Regions from separate parts of the Pseudomonas sp. SJZ080 genome, predicted to be linked through region 2. Evidence: predicted binding sites of a transcription regulator. Region 2 holds the regulator's gene; the other holds the start of a gene.

Region 1 (7,302 bases), on a different contig from region 2:
CGCGCGGGCCTGGCTGGCGATTGAAGACCCGGCCAGACCGTGGCCAGCGTTGTCCGAGGGCAAGCACAGTGCAGGTCCCTTTTATCTGGTCTGGACCGATCCGCAGGCGGGCAACATCAGCCCCGAGCAATGGCCGTTCGAAGTGGCGAGCATCAAGCGCATGGCGCCGGTGGCCGAGCGCTTCCCTGCCCTGCTGCCTGATCCGGCGTTAAAGGCGAGCGATCCGGTGAATCAGGGGTTTGCGCTGTTTCAAAAGAACTGCCTGGCGTGTCATCGACTCAATGGCGCCGGGGATGCGCAGTTCGGGCCGGATCTGAACATTCCGTTTAACCCGACCGAGTATTTTGGCGCGGACTTTTTGAAGCGCTATATCCGTGATCCGCAGAGTTTGCGGCAGTGGCCGCAGGCGAAGATGCCGGGGTTTTCGGCGCAAGTGTTGCCCGATGGCGATCTGGACATGTTGGTGGGGTATTTGAAGCATATGGCGGGGCGCAAGGTTAAACCCTGACGCTATTCCCTGCCCTTGTAGGAGCTGGCTTGCTAGCGATGGAGTGTCAGTCGACATCGTTTTCGCTGACACACCATCGCTAGCAAGCCAGCTCCTACAGGGGTTGCGGTGTTCCTGATTACTGCTGCTGGACCGAGATCACAGGCATCGGCGTCGGCGACACAAACACCTTCGCATGCATCTGCTCACACCCGCCGCCGCGACGCATCCCGCGCACCGGGCAGGCATCCAGGTAATCCAGGCCCACCGCCAGCTTCAAATGGCGTTCCGGCCGCGCCAGTTCATTGGTCACGTCAAAGCTGTACCACGCGTCATCCAGCCAGGCTTCGGCCCACGCGTGACTGGCCAGGTGCTCGCAGTTCTCGCTGTACAGATAGCCCGACACATAACGCGACGGAATGCCCAGGCTGCGGGCGCAGGCGAGGAACGCGTGCGTGTGGTCCTGGCACACGCCCGAACGCCCGGCGAAAGCCTGAGCCGCGCTGGTGTCCACTTCGGTGGAGCCCGGCGTGTAGGTCATGTGCTGGTTAAGGCCATGCATCAAATCGATCAGCGCCGAGCGGTCCCGGCGCTTTTTGCATTCCTTCTCGGCGAACGCACGCAAGGCTTCGTCCGCTTCGGTCAGGCGCGTGAAACGCAGAAACGGCAGCGCCGACTGGCTCTCGTGCTCGGCTTCACGCAGTTCGTCGATATCGACCTGACCACGGGCGCCGATGATGATTGCTTCGTGCGGTTCGTCCATGGTCAGCACATGCAGGATGTTGCCGAATGGATCGAGTTGCGCGCGTACCGGGCGCGGCAGGTCGAGTTGCCAGCTGAGCACGTGCTGGCGCTCGCTGTCGTGAGGGGTCAGTCGCAGGTACTGGATGCTCGCCCGCACCTGATCTTCGTAGTGATAGGTGGTCTCGTGGCTAATGGAAAGTCTCATGCAGCCTCCAGGTAGGAACTGTGTATGGCGTTACCCAACTGGCGCACCAGCGGGATGAATTCGGTCAGCCAGGCATGCAGGCCTTCGTCGAGGATTTCGTTGATGCCGGTGTAGCGCAGGCGCGCGTCCATTTCAGCGGCGAGGCGTTGCGCGGGACGGCCGTTGGCGCCGGGCAGTTGAGCGAGGATCTGGTCGATTTCTTCGGTGCAGGCCCGTAGCGAACGCGGCACATCAGCACGCAACAGCAGCAGTTCGGCCACATGCCGGGCACCGGGCGCATCACGGTAGATTTCGGTGTAGGCCTCGAACGAAGACAACGCCCTCAATAAAGCACTCCACTGGTAATAGGCATGCGCTGTGCCATCGCTGACCGCTTCGGCCTGATCGCCGGCCATTTCGTAGCGGGCATCGAGCAGGCGCAAGGTGTTGTCAGCCCGTTCGATAAACGTGCCCAGCCGAATGAAACGGAACGCATCGTTACGCATGATGGTGCCGTAGGACGCGCCGCGAAACAGGTGCGAACGTTCCTTGATCCACTCGCAAAAACGGCTCATGCCGTAGCGACTCAAACCTTGCTCGGCGATCCCGCGAATTTCCAGCCAGGTGGCGTTGATGTTTTCCCACATGTCGGCGGTGATTCGCCCACGCACTGCATGGGCGCTGGCTCGCGCAGCGCCGAGGCAGCTGTAGATGCTCGCCGGGTTGGCCGCGTCGAGAGCGAAAAAATGCAACAGCCGTTCGGCATGCAGCTCGCCGTGGCGTTCCAGGTAGTCGTCCAGGGTGCCGGTGATCAACAGGGGCATCGCGAGTTCATGCAGACCGTCACCGCGACCATCCTGCGGCATCAGCGACAGCGAATAACTGATGTCGAGCATCCGTGCGAGGTTTTCCGCCCGCTCCAGGTAACGCGACATCCAATACAAATCCGAGGCAGTTCTACTTAACATGGCAGGCTTCCTTCAATCCTCGACCACCCAGGTGTCCTTGGTTCCGCCGCCCTGTGAGGAGTTCACCACCAGGGAGCCTTCACGCAAGGCGACACGGGTCAAACCGCCAGGTACAACCCGGGTTTCGCGGCCAGACAATACAAACGGACGCAGGTCGATGTGGCGTGGAGCGATGCCGTTTTCGACAAAGGTCGGACAGGTCGACAGGGACAACGTCGGTTGCGCGATGTACGCGTGGGGCTTGGCCTTGATACGGGCGCGGAACGACTCGATTTCCGCCGCCGTCGCCGCCGGCCCCACCAGCATTCCGTAACCGCCTGAGCCCTGGGTTTCCTTGACCACCAGGTCCGGAAGATTGGCCAGCACATGGGACAGCTCAGAAGGATTGCGGCACTGGAACGTCGGCACGTTCTTCAGGATCGGCTCTTCATCCAGATAGAAACGGATCATGTCCGTCACAAACGGATACACCGATTTGTCGTCCGCGACCCCGGTGCCGATGGCATTCGCCAGCACCACGTTGCCCGAGCGGTAGGACGACAACAGCCCCGGCACCCCGAGCATCGAATCCGGATTGAACGCCAGCGGATCGAGGAACGCATCGTCGAGGCGACGGTAGATCACATCGACGGCTTTCGGCCCGTCCGTGGTGCGCATGAACACCTTGTCGTCACGCACGAAGAGGTCCGCGCCTTCCACCAGTTCAACGCCCATTTCCCGCGCCAGGAATGCATGCTCGAAAAACGCACTGTTGAAGCGCCCCGGTGTCAGCACCACCACGCTCGGGTTATCGATCGGGCTGGAGCTTTTCAGGGTGTCGAGCAACAGGTTCGGATAATGGTCGATCGGCGCGATGCGCTGGGCCGAGAACAGTTCGGGGAACAGCCGCATCATCATCTTGCGGTCTTCGAGCATGTAGCTCACGCCGCTCGGTGTACGAAGGTTGTCTTCGAGCACGTAGTACGTGCCGTCGCCATCGCGTACCAGATCGACGCCGGAGATGTGCGAATAGATATCCCGGTGCAGATCCAGGCCTTGCATCGCCAACTGGTATTGCTCGTTGGCCAGCACTTGCTCGGCCGGGATGATGCCGGCCTTGATGATGCGCTGTTCGTGATAGAGGTCGGCGAGGAACATGTTCAACGCCTTGACCCGCTGGATACAGCCACGCTCGACAATCCGCCATTCGCTGGCGGGGATGCTGCGCGGAATGGTGTCGAAGGGAATCAGGCGCTCTGTCCCCTGCTCGTCCCCGTAGAGCGTGAACGTAATCCCGGCGCGATGAAACAACAGATCGGCCTCGCGTCGCCGTTGGGCCAGAAGCTCGTCAGGCGTCTCGGCCAGCCAACGGGCAAACTCCCGGTAATGCGGGCGGACCTGGCCGCCGGCATCGTACATTTCATCAAAATAGGTGCGGATCATGCCGTACTCCTTGTCACCCGGACATACAGGCCTTCGCAAGGCCCGTGCCATCGGCATAAACGCTTTGATATCAATCGGTTGGATATTCGTCGCGCATACACCGCACCATTCCTGTGCGGCAAATGCCCCAACCTGATCGCCCCCGCTTCATTGCGAAGCAATGCTTTCGCCTATCACCAGCATAGCCAGAGTTGATTTCACTGCCCGGCGGTGGCTGCTGATAATCCGTGCATTCGCTGTAAAAGCTCACCGAACTTCCCTTTTAGCCGCCTTGCTCAGGCGGCTTTTTTTTGTTTCGGGGTTTGTGCCCGGTGGTGTGGTCGCCGGTTTGGCGGAGATTGGGAGGACGCCATCGCCAGCAAGCCGGCTCCTACAGGTTTTGGGGCATGGCACACATCACCGGCAACCACACGGCCCCATTGCTGGCGAGGGGGCCTTGAATTCCGCACAAACGAAAACGGCCGACCCGAAGGTCAGCCGTTAGTGGATGTTGTCGCTGTTCATAGTGTTATGCGAGTAGCCCTCGTACCTCCTGCTTGACGCCCCAGCCTTCGATGATGCCGCCCAAAGGCTCGACCACCGCCTCGAAGTCCTGCTCAAAGTCGCCGATGCCGTCGTAAGTGGCGGACATCACTTTACTCAGTTCCAAGGCCCATGCGCCGTCATCGCGTACGCTGATCTGTGCATTCATGGATTCGCCGGAATAATGCCCTGCCGCCCTGCGTGCCCGCTCCTCGTCCGGGAAAATGGCGTAGAACTCGATCGGATGGAATCGTGAAAAGTCGAAACCGCCTTCTTTCATGCGGCGCAGTACCGAGCTGCTGATGTCTTCTTGATAGGCTGTGCTCATGAAACGTCCTCCTCAAACCGATGGATAGACTTTCCGTACTCCCGACGCCCGCAACCGAATGGTGTGAGCAATGCAGCAACCACGTTGCGGCCGGGAAACAAGCATGTAGCTGACAAGACCAGACCTTAGCGATCCAATCGCTGATCTCGCTTGCAGAGTAGCCTCAAGTAAGCGCCCCTGCCAAGGCCTGGTGTTTCAAGAGTGTGCCAAAGGGTGTATCAGACGGGAGTAATGCCGAGGATTTGTATGCTGTTCTGGGTCTTGAGGTTTTTGACGGTAGCGTCAGCAGTGCGCCCCTCCAGATCGTTCAGATCCAGTTCGGCGGCGACGGGAAAAAGACGCTCCTTGAGCAGTTTCGCGGCGTGCTCGTTATCCGGGCACTCATCACACTCAAAGATTTCGTCGACTGTTTCGCCGTGATCATCCACGAAAGTGATCTTCCACTTTTGCATCAGTGCCTCCTCGAACAAACCCGCAAATGGGTCTACAACTATCTGGACTTTTGGCTGGACTGATCGTTCAAAAGGATCGCAGGCAAGCATGAAAAACACGCTCCCTGTAGGAGCTGGCTTGCTAGCGATGCAGACGCTGCGGTTTGTCTGATACACCGCGTCGATCCAATCGCTAGCAAGCCAGCTCCTACAAGGGTTATGCGTACTTCTTCAGTTTAGTCGTTGCTTGGCTTATTGATCGCTTGCAGTACGTATTGCGGCAAGGCAAACGCGCCAATGTGGATTTCCGGGTTGTAGTAGCGGGTGATGATGCCGCTGCCGGCGAAACGCTGCTGCAGGGTTTCGCGAGTCAATTTGCGATAAGCGGTATTGGTCGCGCCCCAGGCAAATGTCATCGAGCCGCCGATGTAGGTCGGCACGGCCGCCTGATAGAAGTGCCAGTCCGGGAACAGGCTGCGCAGGCGCCCGGCGGTGGTTTTGACTTCTTCGATCTGCATGAACGGCGTGCCGTTCTGGGTCACCAGGATACCGCCCTCGTTCAGGCAGCGACGGCAGGCCTGGTAGAAGTTTTCCGAGAACAGCACTTCGCCCGGACCGATCGGGTCGGTGGAGTCGGAGATGATCACGTCGAACTTTTCGGTGGTGGTGGCGACGAAGCGCATGCCGTCATCGATCACCAGGTTCAGACGCGGATCATCGAACGCACCCTTGGAGTGGTTCGGCAGGAATTCCTTGCACATGTCGACCACGGTGCCGTCGATCTCGACCATGGTGATGTGCTCGACGCCACCGTGTTTGGCCACTTCACGCAGCATGCCGCCGTCACCGCCACCGATGATCAACACGCGCTTGGCGCTACCGTGCGCCAGGATCGGCACGTGGGTGAGCATTTCGTGGTAGATGAATTCGTCGGCTTCGGTCGTCTGGATCACGCCGTCCAGCGCCATGACACGACCCATGCGCGGGTTCTCGAAAATCACCAGGTGCTGGTGTTCGGTGCGCACTTCGTGCAGCAGTTTTTCCATGCGAAAACGCTGGCCGTAGCCTTCGTAGAGGGTTTCCAGGTACTCGCTGGCAGGGGTGTTGCTCATGGGAAGTGCTCCGATGAATGCGGGTGGCAACGGACGGTTACCCGCCCATGATGGCCAATCGATCTGCTCGATTGCCCGGGAAAGGCGCGCATTCTACGTCGCGGAAGATGACAGGTCGAACCTTCTGACTCCACATAACTGTAGGAGCTGGCTTGCCAGCGATCGGATCACCGCGGTGTATTTGACAGACCGCGTCGTCTGCATCGCTGGCAAGCGAGCTCCTACAGGTTTTGTGTAGTTTTCGGGTCAGATTCGCACATTACCCCGTGGCCCGGCGATGGCCCAGATGATCAGGCCCAGAACCGGCAGCAGCAGGATCAGCAGGACCCAGATGATTTTCATCCCGGTGTCGGCGCCACTTTTCAGCACGTTGATGATTGCCCAGATATCCAGGGCAAGAATGATCAGGCCAACCAGGCCGTTGAACGTGGAACCCATGGTGTCGCTCCCTAAGAGTGATGTGCACTCTTAGGATAGCCGGCTCCCGCGCGGGTTCCGTTTTATTCCATCAAACGTGGATGGCCACTTTTAGGGCTTCCAGGGAAGGCGCTGCCGCGATGCCGACCTCGGCGCACAACTCGAGCACACGCGGGACGTCGTTACCGTAGACCAGCACCACTTGCAGTTCGTCGTCCAGCAACTGGCTGAAGTTCATCAGCGTGTAACCGCCGTTTTCCTTGTTCATGCTGCCCATCTGCACCTGGATGCGATTGAGCGCGGTCAGGGCTTCGGTCTTGGCCAGTTGCTTGGGTTTGATGTTGAAATCCACGCCCGGACCGAACGACGCGACGATCTGCGCGAACAGGTCCATATAGGTGTCGGCCTGGAACAGCACGGTTTCCGGCAGGCTGCCGACGACGACCCACTCGCCGAGCGGAATCGGGAAAGTGTCGTCATAGTTGATGTCCGGATTGGCCGCCAGAAACGCCTCTGGATCAGCGTACGCCTGGGCCGCTTCGTCAGCGACTTTGAGGATTTCGTCTTCGCTCATGCACCCGGAGCTGATTTTGCTGATGAGTTCGACGAGTGCGGCTTTCATGGGGGCGGAATCCTGTAGCGAGGGAATTTTGAAGGCGCGAAGGATAGCGCATTACGCCCCGCAAT
Region 2 (7,302 bases):
CGGGCGGTGGCATGCCTGACGCCGACAGTCTGGCCATGGGCATTGCGTTACAGGATGTGCCCGAAGGGCTGGTGATTGCGTTGGTGTTGGCCGGGGCCGGGATGTCGCGGGTCAAGGCGTTCCTGATCGGTGCGGCGTCAGGATTGGTCGAGCCGGTCTTTGCGCTGTTATGCGCCTGGCTGGTGAGCCTGGCCGAGTTGCTCTTGCCGTTGGGCCTGGCACTGGCGGCCGGGGCCATGTTGTTGGTGGTGACCCATGAAGTCATTCCCGAGTCGCGCCGCCATGGTCACGACAAGCTGGCCAGCCTTGGGCTGTTGATCGGGTTTTGTTTGATGATGGTGATGGATACCGCGCTCGCCTGAAAAAAGATCGCAGCCTTCGGCAGCTCCTGCATGAGATTGCATTCACACGCAGGAGCTGCCGAAGGCTGCGATCTTTTTATTCGCCTTCGTCGAAGAAGTTGTTGATCAACGCCACCAAGGCGTCCATCGCTTCCTGTTCCTGCTCGCCTTCCGTTCTCAGATGGATCTTGGTGCCTTTGCCTGCAGCCAGCATCATCATGGCCATGATGCTTTTGCCATCGACCATGGTCTCAGGTGTACGCCCTGCTCTGATCTGGCAAGGAAACTGACCTGCCACCCCAACGAACTTGGCAGAAGCGCGGGCATGCAGGCCCAGCTTATTGATGATTTCGATTTCCAGAGCAGGCATCGCGATGTGAATCCTTTAGCTGAGGTCGCGGTGGCGGACCTGGACGTTCTTCAGGGATTTTTGCAGGACCTGACCCAGACGTTCGGTCAGGTAGACGGAGCGGTGATGCCCGCCGGTGCAGCCAATGGCAATGGTGACATAAGCACGGTTGCTGGCGGCAAAGCGGGGCAGCCATTTAAGCAGGTACGTGGAGATGTCCTGGAACATCTCCTCGACGTCCGGCTGGGCTGCCAGGTAATCGGCAACCGGTTGATCAAGTCCGGACTGGTCGCGTAGCTCCGGCTTCCAATAGGGATTCGGCAGGCAGCGCACGTCGAACACCAGATCGGCGTCCACCGGCATGCCGCGCTTGAACCCGAAGGACTCCACCAGAAACGCGGTGCCGGGTTCCGGCTGGTTCAGCAGGCGCAGCTTGATGGTATCGCGAAGCTGATACAGGTTCAGGTTGGTGGTGTTGACCTTGAGATCGGCGAGGTCGGCAATCGGCCCGAGCAGGTTGGTTTCGTCGTTGATCGCCTCGGCCAGCGAGCGATTGGCGCTGCTTAGCGGGTGACGACGGCGGGTTTCCGAAAAGCGCTTGAGCAAGGTTTCTTCGTCGGCATCCAGGTACAGGACATCGCACTGGATATGCCGGCTGCGAACTTCTGCGAGCAGTTCCGGAAAACGGCTCAGGTGACTCGGCAAGTTGCGTGCGTCGATGGAGACGGCAACCAGCGGCTGAGCCAGCTCGGTATGAATCAACGCACGTTCGGCCAGTTCCGGCAGCAGCCCGGCAGGCAGGTTGTCTATGCAGTAATAGCCGTTGTCCTCGAGAACATCGAGTGCGGTACTTTTACCTGAGCCGGAGCGGCCACTGACGATGATCAAGCGCATGATTAGTGCCTGTTTTGCTCGTCCAGGACAACCTGGTACAAGGCTTCATTGCTCGCGGCGCTACGCAGGCGATCACGGACTTCCTTGCGATCAAGCATGCTGGCGATCTGGCGGAGCAATTCCAGGTGCGCATCGGTGGCCGCTTGCGGGACCAGCAGAACGAACAGCAGGTCGACCGGAGCGCCGTCGATGGCGTCGAAATCGATGGGAGCATCCAGGTGCATCAAGGCACTGATGGGCAAGGTGCAACCTTTCAACCGACAGTGGGGGATAGCTATACCGTTACCAAAACCGGTCGAGCCAAGTTTTTCACGGGCAATCAAAGCCTCGAAGACATCTTGCATCTCCAGATCCGGCACTTCCCGGGCGATCAGGTTGGCAATTTGCTCGAGGGCTTTCTTTTTGCTGCCGCCCGGCACGTTCACGAGGGAACGGCCGGGGGTCAGGATGCTTTCAAGTCGGATCATGGGTTGGGAGTGTTAACGACCGGTCGCGCCCTGGAGGAGGCTTTGGGTCTTTTCCTTATGCTTTTTGAGTTGTTTATCCAGCTTGTCGGTCAGCGCGTCGATCGCCGCGTACATGTCGGTATGTTCCGCGTTTGCGACCACTTCATTGCCGGGAATATGCAGTGTGGCTTCGATTTTCTGCTTCAGCTTCTCGACCGTCATCGTGACTTGCACGTTGGTGATCTTGTCGAAATGCCGCTCTAATCGTTCGAGTTTTTCGCCGATGTAGGTGCGAAGAGGTTCGGTCACTTCCAGTTGGTGTCCACTGATGTTGACTTGCATACAGCTTCTCCTTCGTTGCCAGTGCATAAAGCGGTAGATCAGATGATCTACCACTGGAACGCTGTGGCGTGGCTCTACATCAACCGCTTGCGTTCGCTCGAAGGCGCGATCCCGAGGGATTCGCGGTACTTGGCGACGGTGCGGCGAGCCACCTGAATGCCTTGTGCCTCCAGTAAACCAGCGATCTTGCTGTCACTCAACGGCTTTTTCTGATTTTCCGCCGCAACCAGTTTTTTGATGATCGCGCGGATCGCCGTGGACGAGCATTCGCCGCCTTCGGAGGTGCTGACGTGGCTGGAAAAAAAGTATTTCAGCTCATATATGCCCCGAGGGGTATGCATGAATTTTTGCGTGGTCACCCGGGAAATCGTCGATTCGTGCATGCCCACCGCTTCGGCGATGTCATGCAACACCAACGGTTTCATCGCTTCGTCGCCGTATTCCAGAAAACCGCGCTGATGCTCGACGATCTGGGTGGCAACTTTCATCAGGGTTTCGTTACGGCTCTGCAGGCTCTTGATGAACCAGCGGGCCTCCTGCAACTGATTGCGCATGAAGGTGTTATCGGCGCTGGTGTCGGCGCGGCGCACGAAACCGGCGTATTGGGCGTTGACCCGCAGGCGGGGCACCGATTCCTGATTCAGTTCTACCAGCCAGCGCTCGTTGTCCTTGCGCACGATCACGTCGGGAACGACGTATTCGGCTTCACTCGACTCGATCTGCGAGCCTGGGCGTGGGTTGAGGCTCTGGACCAGTTCGATCACCTGGCGCAGTTCATCTTCCTTGAGCTTCATGCGGCGCATCAGTTGGCTGTAGTCGCGGCTGCCGAGCAAGTCGATGTAGTCGGTGACCAGGCGCTTGGCCTCGGCCAGCCAAGGTGTCTTGGCGGGCAGCTGACGCAATTGCAACAGCAGGCATTCACCGAGGTTGCGGGCACCGATACCGGCCGGTTCGAATTGCTGGATGCGATGCAGGACGGCTTCGATCTCATCCAGTTCGATGTCGAGCTCCGGATCGAAGGCTTCGAGGATTTCCTCGAGGGTTTCGGCCAGGTAGCCCTGATTGTTGATGCAATCGATCAAGGTCACGGCGATCAGGCGATCGGTGTCAGACATCGGCGCAAGGTTCAGTTGCCACAACAGGTGGCTTTGCAGGCTTTCACCGGCCGATGTGCGGGTGGTGAAATCCCACTCGTCGTCATCGTTGCTCGGCAGGCTGCTGGCGCTGGTCTGGTAGACGTCTTCCCATGCAGTGTCGACGGGCAATTCGTTGGGGATACGCTCGTTCCAGTCGCCCTCATCGAGGTTGTCCACCGTCGGGGCGGTTTCCTGGTACGAGGGTTCTGAGACGTCGGCGTTGGGTTGCTGTTCGGCTTTGTCGGCCAAAGGGTCGGTGTTATCGAAGTCGTCGCCTTCTTCCTGGCGTTCGAGCATCGGATTGGACTCCAGGGCCTCCTGGATTTCCTGTTGCAGGTCCAGGGTCGACAATTGGAGCAGGCGGATGGCCTGTTGCAGCTGCGGTGTCATCGTCAGCTGCTGGCCCATTCTCAAGACTAGCGATGGTTTCATGGCAGGGGCTAAACACCTTATTCGCCGGCGCACATGCGCCATCCACTACAGGGCGCCGGAGCGCCAAACATAAGCAAATTATATGCCCGAAACTGCAGCGTTTGCCTAGAGCGCTGTAACAATAAAAAAGTATTGATTTTTTATCGAGACAGGCGCTCGGGCAACCAGCCAGACACCTCAGTGCTTAAAGGCGGAACTCATGGCCCAGATAGACTTCTTTCACGAGGTCGTTGGCCAGGATGGTGGCAGAGTCACCTTCGGCGATCAGCTGGCCATCGTTGACGATGTAGGCGGTTTCGCAGATATCCAGGGTTTCACGGACGTTGTGGTCAGTGATCAGCACGCCAATGCCCTTGGCCTTGAGGTGGTAGATGATCTGCTTGATGTCGCCCACCGAAATCGGGTCCACGCCGGCGAAGGGTTCGTCGAGGAGGATGAATTTCGGGTTGGTTGCCAGTGCCCGGGCGATTTCCACGCGGCGGCGTTCACCACCGGACAGGCTCATGCCGAGGTTGTCGCGGATGTGGCTGATGTGGAATTCCTGCAGCAGGCTTTCCAGTTCTTTGCGACGATCGGCCTTGTCGAGTTCCTTGCGGGTCTCGAGGATCGCCATGATGTTGTCGGCGACCGAGAGTTTGCGGAAGATCGACGCTTCTTGCGGGAGATAGCCGATACCGGCCTTCGCACGACCGTGCATCGGCTGGTGGCTGACGTCCAGATCGTCGATCAGGACGCGGCCCTGATCGGCCTGGACCAGGCCGACGATCATGTAGAAGCAAGTGGTCTTGCCGGCACCGTTAGGGCCAAGCAGGCCGACGATCTGACCGCTGTCGATGGACAGGCTGACGTCGCGCACGACCTGACGGCTCTTGTAGCTCTTGGCCAGATGCTGAGCTTTCAGAGTTGCCATTACGGGGCCTTTTGCTCTTCGGTTTTCTTTTTCGGCTGGATCACCATGTCGATGCGCGGACGCGACTCGGTCACGTTGGTGCCTGTGGCACGGCCGGCGCTGGCGAGCTTTTTGTTGGTGTCGTAGACGATTTTCTCGCCTTGGGTAACGTTGCCGTCCTTGTCGATGACTTTCGCCTTGTCGATCAGCACGACGCGGTCTTGCGAGGCGTGATACTGGATAGTGACGCCGTAGCCCTGAACCGGCTTGGTGTCGCCAGCGGTCTGCAGTTGCTCGAAGTAGGCCAGGTTGCCCACCGAAGTCACCACGTCAATGTCACCGGCCGCGGTGCGGGTGATGGTGACCTTGTTGCCGGTAACCTTCATCGAGCCCTGGGTGATGATCACGTCGCCGGTGTAGGTGGCAACGCCATTCTTGTCGTCCAGTTGGGCATCGTCGGCCTGGATACGGATAGGCTGCTGTTGATCGTTCGGCAGAGCCCAGGCGCTCACGCTTCCCAGTGCTGCGCCCAGACCGAGCAAAATAGGGAGAGTTTTAACGAGCCTCATACTGTCCTCTTACGTTCGATAGCAGGTGTATCCTGCTTTCTTTCAAATACGCTTTCATTCCCTTGCCAGTCGAGACACCACCAGCGCCGTCGATTCTAACGGGTTGATCGGTCTGCGCATATTGCTGTTGCGGGAACACTGTCATGCGGGTGCTGGTGATCAGGGTGTCGCGATTCTTTTCGTCGGTACGCTTCACGCGCACGTTGTCGATCAACTCGACTTCAGTGCCACCGGAGTTCACCTCGGCGTGCTCGCTGGTCACGTGCCACGGGAACTCGGTGCCCCGGAACATGTTGAGGTCCGGTTTGGTGACCAGGGTGACATCGGTCGCTTTCAAGTGCTCGGCTTTGTCAGACGTCATTTCGTACTGCAATTTGCCGTCTTCGAGATACTGGAGCGTGTGCGTGTTGGTCGCGTACCAGTCGATCCTGGTCTCGTCGACCTTGACCGCCGGCTTGTCGAGGAAGCGCTCCGGGCTGATGTTCCAGTAGCCGACCGCCGCAAAAATCGCTGCGATGCAACCGAACACCAGGATGTTGCGAAATTTCTTGCTCAGCATAGTTGGCTCACAGGTACGCAGCGTTGGCCGCATCGAGGCGGTCTTGGGCGCGCAAGATCAGTTCGCAGAATTCGCGGGCGGCACCCTCGCCGCCACGGGCCTGGGTGATGCCATGGGCGTGTTCGCGCACGAAGCTGGCGGCATTGGCCACCGCCATGCCCAGGCCGACGCGGCGAATCACCGGCAGGTCTGGCAGGTCGTCACCGAGGTAGGCGACTTGCTCATAGCTTAGGTTGAGTTGGGCGAGAAGTTCGTCCAGCACCACCAGTTTATCTTCGCGACCCTGATACAGGTGGGGAATGCCGAGGTTCTTCGCCCGGCGCTCGACTACCGGGGTCTTGCGGCCGCTGATGATAGCGGTCTGCACGCCGGCTGCCATCAACATCTTGATGCCTTGGCCGTCGAGTGTGTTGAAGGTCTTGAATTCGCTGCCGTCTTCAAGGAAGTACAGGCGTCCGTCGGTCAGGACGCCGTCGACGTCGAATACCGCCAGTTTGATCTGTTTGCCGCGTTGCAGCAGGTCCGTGCTCATTACATTACTCCCGCGCGCAACAAGTCGTGCATGTTCAAGGCGCCGACCGGGCGGTCTTCGCTGTCGACCACGACCAGTGCGTTGATTTTATGGTCTTCCATGATTTTCAAGGCCTCGGCGGCGAGCATCTCGGCGCGGGCAGTCTTGCCGTGGGCGGTCATGACCTGGTCGATCGTGGCGCTGTGAATATCGATGCTGCGATCCAGGGTGCGGCGCAAATCGCCGTCGGTGAAGATCCCGGCGAGTTTGCCGTCGGCTTCCAGAATAACGGTCATGCCCAGGCCCTTGCGGGTCATTTCCATCAGCGCGTCCTTGAGCAGCGTCCCGCGCTGGACTTGCGGCAACTCCTGCCCGGCGTGCATGACGTTTTCCACTTTCAGCAGCAGGCGTCGGCCCAGCGCGCCACCGGGGTGGGAAAAGGCGAAGTCTTCAGCGGTGAAGCCGCGGGCTTCGAGCAGCGCAACGGCCAGGGCATCGCCCATGACCAGGGCGGCGGTGGTCGACGATGTCGGTGCCAGGTTCAGCGGGCAGGCTTCGTGTTCGACATGCACGTTGAGATTGACCTCGGCAGCCTTGGCCAGCGGGGAGTCGGGGTTGCCGGTCACGCTGATCAATTTGATGCCCAGGCGTTTGATCAGCGGCAGCAGGGTGACGATTTCATTGGTGGAACCGGAGTTCGACAGGGCCAGGATGATGTCGTCGCGGGTAATCATGCCCATGTCGCCGTGGCTGGCTTCGGCCGGGTGCACGAAGAACGCCGTGGTGCCGGTGCTGGCCAGGGTGGCGGCAATCTTGTTGCCGATGTGCCCCGAT

The links. Region 2 encodes sigma-54, which starts transcription at its own class of promoters, with help from an activator protein. Its sites were predicted from a motif close to ANTGGCATNNANNTTGCTNT; they were not measured.
Region 1: FBY04_RS10715 (circularly permuted type 2 ATP-grasp protein) is a predicted target of sigma-54. The motif match lies at 3,838-3,857, and genes of this name have one in related genera.

What each region holds. Positions count from the first base shown of each region.
Region 1 covers NZ_VIUK01000006.1:69,937-77,238, reverse strand. Annotated here, with positions in the region: gene FBY04_RS10730 (cytochrome c) at 1-508, shown strand, start outside; gene FBY04_RS10725 (transglutaminase family protein) at 627-1,436, opposite strand; gene FBY04_RS10720 (alpha-E domain-containing protein) at 1,433-2,383, opposite strand; gene FBY04_RS10715 (circularly permuted type 2 ATP-grasp protein) at 2,396-3,805, opposite strand; gene FBY04_RS10710 (ribonuclease E inhibitor RraB) at 4,314-4,655, opposite strand; gene FBY04_RS10705 (hypothetical protein) at 4,874-5,107, opposite strand; gene speE (polyamine aminopropyltransferase) at 5,323-6,198, opposite strand; gene FBY04_RS10695 (PLDc N-terminal domain-containing protein) at 6,445-6,636, opposite strand; gene FBY04_RS10690 (hypothetical protein) at 6,707-7,237, opposite strand.
Region 2 covers NZ_VIUK01000003.1:331,165-338,466, reverse strand. Annotated here, with positions in the region: gene FBY04_RS06405 (ZIP family metal transporter) at 1-362, shown strand, start outside; gene FBY04_RS06400 (HPr family phosphocarrier protein) at 439-711, opposite strand; gene rapZ (RNase adapter RapZ) at 727-1,584, opposite strand; gene ptsN (PTS IIA-like nitrogen regulatory protein PtsN) at 1,587-2,051, opposite strand; gene hpf (ribosome hibernation-promoting factor, HPF/YfiA family) at 2,064-2,372, opposite strand; gene FBY04_RS06380 (RNA polymerase factor sigma-54) at 2,447-3,940, opposite strand; gene lptB (LPS export ABC transporter ATP-binding protein) at 4,125-4,850, opposite strand; gene lptA (lipopolysaccharide transport periplasmic protein LptA) at 4,850-5,398, opposite strand; gene lptC (LPS export ABC transporter periplasmic protein LptC) at 5,385-5,957, opposite strand; gene FBY04_RS06360 (HAD family hydrolase) at 5,965-6,489, opposite strand; gene FBY04_RS06355 (KpsF/GutQ family sugar-phosphate isomerase) at 6,489-7,302, opposite strand, start outside.